2 regions of the uncultured Turicibacter sp. genome follow, and region 1 is predicted to be linked to the other one. Evidence: a T-box and tRNA genes for the amino acid it is inferred to sense, from the RefSeq annotation. Region 1 holds a T-box; the other holds one or more tRNA genes.
What was found. A T-box is a leader RNA that pairs with one kind of tRNA and senses whether it is charged. The one in region 1 lies ahead of serS (serine--tRNA ligase), so its partner is inferred to be a tRNA-Ser.
Positions count from the first base shown of each region.

Region 2: it has a tRNA-Ser gene. The T-box ahead of serS (serine--tRNA ligase) is inferred to sense a tRNA for this amino acid. The anticodon was not compared.

Region 1 covers NZ_CALIOS010000055.1:74,908-79,360, reverse strand. The annotation lists gene gyrA (DNA gyrase subunit A) at 1-2,452, shown strand, start outside; T-box leader at 2,637-2,866, shown strand; gene serS (serine--tRNA ligase) at 2,963-4,237, shown strand; gene QWC74_RS06360 (peptidoglycan DD-metalloendopeptidase family protein) at 4,383-4,453, shown strand, end outside.
Region 2 covers NZ_CALIOS010000143.1:273-4,725, forward strand. The annotation lists gene QWC74_RS13540 (ferrous iron transport protein A) at 1-68, shown strand, start outside; gene feoB (ferrous iron transport protein B) at 116-2,284, shown strand; tRNA gene QWC74_RS13550 (tRNA-Ser) at 2,488-2,580, opposite strand; gene QWC74_RS13555 (thymidine kinase) at 3,036-3,641, opposite strand; gene QWC74_RS13560 (LD-carboxypeptidase) at 3,816-4,453, opposite strand, start outside.

The sequences.
Region 1 (4,453 bases):
AACTTCATTCATTGATTATGCAATGAGTGTTATTGTATCGCGTGCTTTACCGGATGTTCGTGACGGTTTAAAACCTGTACATCGTCGTATATTATATTCGATGAATGATTTAGGAATGCACAGTGATAAACCATATAAAAAGTCTGCCCGTATCGTCGGGGACGTAATTGCCAAGTACCATCCTCATGGGGACTCGTCTGTTTATGATGCCATGGTACGTATGGCACAAGATTTTAGTTATCGTTATCCTTTAGTTGACGGTCACGGAAACTTTGGTTCTATCGATGGTGACGGAGCAGCCGCAATGCGTTATACAGAAGCAAGAATGTCAAAACTTGCGATGGAAATGATGCGTGATATTAATAAAAATACGATTGATTTCCAACCTAACTTTGATGGTGAAGAACATGAGCCAGTTGTTCTACCAGCACGTTTTCCAAGTTTATTAGTTAATGGTACAACTGGGATTGCAGTAGGTATGGCTACCAATATTCCTCCACATAACTTAACAGAGGTGATTAACGCCTGTTTAGCTTATATGGAGAATCCAGAAATCGATGTTTTAGGATTAATGGAACATATTAAAGGGCCGGATTTACCAACAGGGGCTTTAATTTTAGGGACTAAAGGTATCCGTAACGCTTATGAAACTGGTAATGGTTCAATTATGATGCGTTCAAAATGTGAAATTATCGAAGGTCATGGTGGGAAATATTCAATTTTAGTAACTGAAATTCCTTACCAAGTTAACCGTGAACGTTTAATTGAAAAAATTGCTGAGTTAGTTAAGGAGAAACGTTTAGATGGAATTACAGATTTACGTAATGAGTCTAACCGTGAAGGAACTCGAATTGTTATTGAATTGCGTAAGGATGTTAATCCACAGGTTATGTTAAATAACTTATTCAAATTAACTCAATTACAAGTTTCTTACGGAATTAATATGTTAGCTCTTCAAGATGGGCAACCTAAAGTATTAAACTTAAAAGAGATTATTGCAGCGTATATCAAACATCAGGTAGAAGTTATTGTACGCCGTACGCAATTTGATTTAAATAAAGCAGAAGATCGTGCTCATATTTTAGAAGGATTCCGTATTGCGCTTGATCATATTGATCGTATTATTGCAATTATTCGTGGTTCTTCAAATGATGAGGAAGCATTAAATAACTTAATTTCAGAATTCTCATTCTCTGAACGTCAAGGTAAAGCAATTCTTGAGATGCGTTTACGTCGTTTAACAGGTTTAGAACGTGACAAAATTGAGGATGAATATCAAAATTTAGTGACTTTAATTGCTGATTTAAAAGATATTTTAGCTAATGAGTATCGTGTACATGGTATTATCCGCGATGAGTTAACAGAAGTAATGATTAAGCATGGTGATGATCGTCGTACTGAGATTGTTCGTGGTTCTGATTTTGATATTGAGGATGAAGATTTAATTCCAGAAGAACAAGTCATTATCACATTAACGAATAATGGATATATTAAACGCCAACCTATCTCAACATATCGTTCTCAAAACCGTGGAGGACGTGGTGTCCAAGGTATGGGAACTCATGATGATGATTATGTAAAAGAGTTGCTATCAACTTCTACGCATGATTATTTATTATTCTTCACGAATAAAGGTAAGGTATATCAGAAGAAAGCTTATACTATTCCAGAATATGGTAGAACAGCTAAAGGATTACCGATTGTCAATATTATTGAAATTGCACAAGATGAGGAAATTAGTGCGATTATTCCAGTTAAAGAGTTCAATGAGAATGAGTTCTTATTCTTTGCAACTCGTACCGGAGTCGTTAAACGTACAACGTTATCAGCATTTGGTAATATTAGAACAAATGGTTTAATTGCTTTATCATTGCGTGAAGATGATGAGTTAATTGGAGTCAGAAAAACAACTGGTTCAAATGATATTGTTATCGCATCAAGTGGTGGTAAATTAGTATGGTTTGAGGAAGATCAAGTTCGTTCAATGGGACGTACAGCTGCCGGAGTTCGAGGAATTAACCTTGAAGAGGGAGAAGTTGCAGTTGGAATGGAAATCGTAACTGAGGATCAAGAAATTTTAATTGTTTCTGAAAAAGGATTTGGAAAACGTACTCCAATTAGTGAATATCGTAAAACTAGCCGTGGTGGAAAAGGTGTTAAAACAATTAATATTACAGATAAAAATGGTTCATTAGTTGCAATGAAAACTGTAACAGGTGAAGAAGATTTATTAATTGTAACGAATAAAGGTATTATTATTCGTACACCGATTAGCCAAATTTCACAAACAGGACGTGCAACACAAGGGGTAACGTTAATTCGATTAACTGATGATCAATTTGTATCAAGTGTGGCACTTGTTGAACATGAAGAAGAGCATACAGAGGAATTAGCAACTGAAAAGGTTGAAAATACCGAAGCTTCAGAAATTTTATTAGAAGAAAAAGAATAAACAATAGGTCTTATGCGCATATAATTAAATTTAATGAGACATAATAATATAAACTAATGTACATATGTGATGTCAGAATTCATATCAATAGATAAACCTATAGAAGCAGTATTAAATGTAAAAAACTACTGCTTCTGATATAATATTGACAAAAAAAATGTATAGTGTTATATTACAAGTAAATAATAAAGCATTGATTAGGATTAGTAATTTTCTTTCTATAGCATAGAGAGTCAGTGGTTGGTGTAAACTGATGTATAGGAGATTAAGAATCAACCTAGGAGCGGAATGAAGAAAGTCATTGATGAGTATTTATTCACGGTATAACCGTTATCTTTGTAAGGGGTCTCTAAATTGTTCCACGTGGAACAAGAGGCAACTAGGGTGGCAACGCGGGTTAATCTCGTCCCTAATTCAGGGACGAGATTTTTTTATTTTCTTTTAAATCTTTGAACTGAAATGGGATGTTGATGATTGAATTGATGCTAAATCATATTAGGAGGAATTGACATGTTAGATTTAAAATTAGTACGTGAAGATTTACAAGGTACAATTAAACGTCTCGAAACACGTGGTGGTGATTTTAGCTATTTAAATAAAATTGCTGAATTAGATGAAAAACGTAAAGAAATCATCTTAGAAGTTGAACAATTAAAGTCTAAACGTAATGAAACTTCAAAATTAATTGGTCAATATAAACGTGAAAAAAAGGATGTAACTGAATTATTAAGCCAAATGGATGGTGTTGGTGAGACAGTTAAACAATTAGATGAGCAATTACGTGTGATTGATGAAGAAATTAAAAATATTTTATTAGGAACTCCAAATGTTCCATGTGGAACAATAGCTGTAGGTAAGGATGAAAATGATAATGTTGAAATCCGTAAATATGGAGAACCAACTAAATTTGATTTTGAACCAAAAGCTCACTGGGATTTAGTAACTGACTTAGATATCATTGATTTTGAACGTGCAGGAAAAATCACTGGTAGCCGTTTTGCAGTTTATAAAGGATTAGGAGCTCGTTTAGAGCGTGCTTTAATTAGCTTTATGTTAGATTTACATACTGGTGATCATGGATATACTGAAATTCTACCTCCAGTTATTGTTAATCGTGCAAGTATGACTGGAACAGGGCAATTACCAAAGTTCGAAGATGATGCATTTAAATTAGTAGATAGTGATTATTTCTTAATTCCAACTGCTGAAGTACCAGTTACTAACTTACATCGTGATGAAATTTTAAGTGCTGATCAATTACCAATTAAATATACAGCTTATAGCCCATGTTTCCGTGCTGAGGCAGGTTCTGCTGGACGTGATACTCGTGGTATTATCCGTCAACATCAATTCAATAAAGTTGAATTAGTGAAATTCGTTAAACCTGAAGATTCTTATCAAGAATTAGAAAGTTTAACTGCTAATGCTGAAAAAGTATTACAGTTATTAGGGTTACCTTACCGTGTTATCGAATTATGTACTGGAGATATCGGATTCTCTGCTGCTAAGACATATGATATCGAAGTATGGTTACCATCTTATAATGCATATAAAGAGATTTCTTCTTGTTCTAACTTTGAAGATTTCCAAGCACGTCGCGCAAATATTAAATTCCGTCGTGATGCTAAAGCTAAACCTGAGTTCGTTCATACGTTAAATGGTTCTGGTCTTGCTATTGGACGTACTGTTGCAGCAATTATTGAAAATTACCAACAAGCTGATGGAACAATTGTGATTCCAGAAGTTTTACGCCCATATATGCGTAATGCAGAAGTAATTAAATAATTTGTATCTTAGTCAGAGGAGTACTGTATAGTACTCCTTTTTAATTTGTATAAACGCATTATTAGACATGAAAGTGTTTTGACAGTGAGATTAGATTAAAGTAAAATATTAGTATAATATACCAACTGAAGATGAGAGTGATAAGATGAAAAAACGGGGAATGAGTATTATTCTTATCATATTGTGCTTTATACCACTGATATCTGCATATGCGGG
Region 2 (4,453 bases), on a different contig from region 1:
AGGTAACGGTTCGTGGGTATGAGCTATCCCTTAGAAAATCTGATGCTGAAAATATTTTAATTGATTAATTTTTTTATAACGCAGTTAGTTTAGGCTAACTAATATAGGGGGACTAATGATGAGTTTAACTGTTGCACTTATAGGAAATCCAAACTGTGGGAAAACAACTACATTTAATGCTTTAACAGGAAGTAATCAATATGTTGGAAATTGGCCTGGAGTTACGGTTGAGAAAAAAGAAGGTCGTTTAAAAGGTCATAAAGATGTTACTATTGTTGATTTACCGGGAATCTATTCTTTATCACCTTATTCGCCTGAAGAAATTATTACACGAGAATTTTTAATTCATGAAAAACCAGATGTTGTTTTAAATATTGTGGATGCTTCTAATATTGAACGTAATCTTTACTTAACCACACAATTAATCGAATGTGGAATACCAGTAGTTATTGCATTAAATATGATGGACATTGTTGAAAAAAATGGGACAAAAATTAATATCAAAGCTCTTTCTAATCATCTAAACTGTCCTATTATACAAATGTCAGCTTTAAAAAACAAAGGATTAAAAGAATTAGTCAAGGCAGTCATTGAATCAAAATATTCTACGGTTACTTTAAAGCCGATTTTCAACCATAATGTTGAAGCAATTATCGATAATATTACGAATTTAATTAAAGCTCAGGTTAAACCATTTCAATCACGTTGGTATGCAATTAAGTTATTTGAGCGTGATCAAAAAGTTTTGAATTCCTTAAATTTAACTCAGTCAATTACAATGGAAATCGAATCAATGCTTGTATCATGCGAAGATTTGCTTGATGATGATAGCGAAAGTATTATTACGAATGGGCGTTATGATTTTATCGGGAATATTGTGAGTAAATGCGTGAAAAAAAATAATCATTCTACTTTAACACCATCAGATAAGATTGATCAAATTTTGACAAATCGTTGGCTGGCACTTCCCATATTCGCATTGATTATGTGGGGAATTTACTATATTGCGATTACCTCTGTCGGTTCGATTGCAACGGATTGGATTAATGACACGTTCTTTGGAGAGATTGTTCAGGGAAATGTAGCAACTTTCCTAGAAAGTATTAATACGGCTGATTGGTTAACAGGCCTAATTGTAGATGGAATTATTGGTGGGGTCGGGGCCGTGTTAGGATTTGTTCCTCAAATCATGATTTTATTCTTCTTAATCGCGATTTTAGAAGATTGTGGATATATGGCGCGTGTTGCCTTCATTATGGATCGTGTCTTTAGAAAATTTGGTCTATCTGGAAAATCATTTATTCCAATGTTAATTGGTTCTGGTTGTAGTGTACCTGCTGTTATGGCGAGTCGTACAATTGAAAATGAAAAAGATCGTAAGATGACGATTATGTTAACACCATTTATTCCTTGTGGTGCTAAGTTACCCGTGTTCGCCCTAATGGCAGGTGCTTTCTTCCCTACCATGTCTTGGGTTGCACCTTCAATGTATTTCTTAGGAATTACAATGGTTATTATTTCAGGTATCTTATTAAAACGTACTCGTTTATTTGCAGGAGATGCAGCTCCATTTATTATGGAGTTACCCGCTTATCACTTCCCTAGTATTAAAGGCTTATTTATCCACATGTGGGATCGTGCTAAGGCATTTATCTATAAAGCCGGAACTATTATCTTTGTAGCCTCTGGTTTAGTTTGGTTCTTACAATCATTTAACTGGTCGCTTGAAATGGTTGATGCCAGTGAAAGTATTTTAGCTTCAATCGGACGTATTATTGCTCCTATCTTCACTCCATTAGGGTTTGGAAATTGGCAAGCTGCTGTTGCAACATTGACTGGATTCTTAGCAAAAGAAAATGTGGTTGCAACATTCGGTGTCTTATTCGGATTAGGTGAAGAGATGAATGAGGAGTCAGTTGAATTACTTGGCACAATCCACTCATTATTCACTCCATTAAGTGCTTATGCATTTATGGCATTTACTTTACTTGCTGCGCCATGTTTTGCAGCAATTGGAGCTATTAAACGTGAAATGGCATCTTGGAAGTGGACATTAATCGCGATTGGCTACCAAACTGGTTTAGCTTACGTAGTTGCCTTCCTAATCTATCAAGTCGGAACAATCATTATCAATCATAACATCTCACCTTCAACTATTATCATTTCACTAATCGTTTTACTAGCACTGGGATTTGCTATCAGTAAGATTCGCCGTGATCATAAAGAAAGTAGTTGTGGATGTGGATGCTCAGGATGTAAATCCATTAATAAATGTTCTAAATAATCTAAATTTGGTTAATAGCTAAAGATAAAAACACGATAACCTCCCAAACTTTTATCTGTATATTCTATCTGATAGCTTTAACAATATATAAAAAGAGAACTCGAAACGAAGCCTGAGTTCTCTTTTCTTTTTACTTTATATAACTGTGAGTTTTAAAAATAAAAAAAAAGCCGCACATTCCTGTGCGACGTTATGTCAATTTATGGCGGAGGAAGAGGGATTCGAACCCCCGCTACGCTCTCACGTACTGTCGGTTTTCAAGACCGATCCCTTCAGCCGGACTTGGGTATTCCTCCGTATCAACAAAATTAATTATACATGACTCAAAACCTATTGTCAACAAAAGTTAATAATTTTTTTATTTTTTTTACTTCTAAATGATCTAATTCCTCATCTATAAACAACACATAGATTATACATATAAAAATTTCCTTCGTCTTTAATGATTCTATTTGCATAGAACCATTTGACGTAAGATTTGTTTCACTCAGTTTCGCTGAGCTTAACCACTCGATTCAGCCTTTTAGATATCTCTAACTGAGCTTGCGAAGTTTTAGAGTATCTTATCCTGTGTCACTAATGATTCTATCCGAGAATAGGAGGATTAGAATCATTAGTGACATAGGGTTTGTGTAATCTAGCTTCATCGAGCAGCTCCTCTATGAAATTTGATAAACTTGATTGGAGCAAAAAACGCTCCTGTCACTTTCTCTTCATTTCTACGATCTTCTAACCGCTTGTCTCAGCCTTTTTATTTATTTCTTAAATTTAGTGGATCTGGTAAATCTCTTACTTCATGGCAGTGACGACAACGTGGTTCGTATGCTTCTTTTGCCCCAACTTGGATGATTGGATCATGGTATGAAGCTGGTTGTCCATTAATTAGACGTTGTGAACGCGTAGCTGGTGCACCACAAACGCTACAAATTGATGTTAGTTTTGTTACGAATTCTGATTTTGTTAGTAGAATTGGCATTGTTCCGAATGGTTCCCCGCGGAAGTCTTTATCTAATCCTGCTACAATAACCCGAATTCCACGATCCGCTAGGTATTCTACTACGTCTACTACATTTTCTTCAAAAAATTGCACTTCATCGATTGCCACAGCATATGTTTTATCTGTGATGTGGTCTAAAATTTGAATCGGATGTTCAATTGGAATAGACGGCATTTTTAATCCACTATGTGATACCACTTCATCTTCACTATAACGATTATCAATAACCGGTTTAAATAAACAATATGGACGACGAGCAAAATCTAATCGTTTTAAACGACGAATTAATTCCTCTGTTTTACCTGCATACATACTCCCACAAATAGCTTCAACCCAACCCTCTTGACGGAAATCATACATTCTAAAAACCACCTTTCATCCTTCTGCATAATCAAACAAATTTAGTTGAATTTTGACACCCAACTAAAGCAACCTGATAATTATAACAGATATATATTTTAGGATTCAAGATAGATGCAAAAATGAAATTTTTTTCAGTAAAAACAAAAAAAGAGGAATTTCCTCTTTTTAATTTTATCCAATTTTTACCCGATGTTCATTCGGATTTAAACAAACTTTTGCTCCCATAGGAAGTGTTAAAAGGGGACTACAATGCCCGCTTTCAATCCCATAAGCAACTGGCTTCCCAAGCCCTTTTAACATTTTTTTTAATAATTTAGCTGAAGCCTTCTTATCAAAAACATTAAAATCACCAATCATGATTCCCGCTGCATCTTCAAGTTTGCCACTGTATTTGAGTTGAGTTAACAGTCGATCAATTGCATAAACCGGCTCATTCACTTCCTCAATAAATAAAATCTTATCCTTCGTATCAATCTCATAAGGTGTTCCAAGCGTCGAGCAAATGATTGTAAGATTTCCACCAACTAATATTCCCTCCACTGAATCTTTGGTATCATCATAGTAAGAAATATCCGTTAATTCTACAGGTTTAGCTTCTATTATCACATGCTTAGCACTTTGTAGAGTCACCTCATCCTTTAACATCAAGTCTTTCAACATCGGACCATGATAAGTAATTAGATTATGACATTGATTTAAGTAAATATGTAGATAGGTAATATCGCTATATCCTACAAATGGTTTTGGATATTTTGAAAATTTAAAATTCTTCAAATATGGGATGATTCGATTACAGCCATAACCACCTC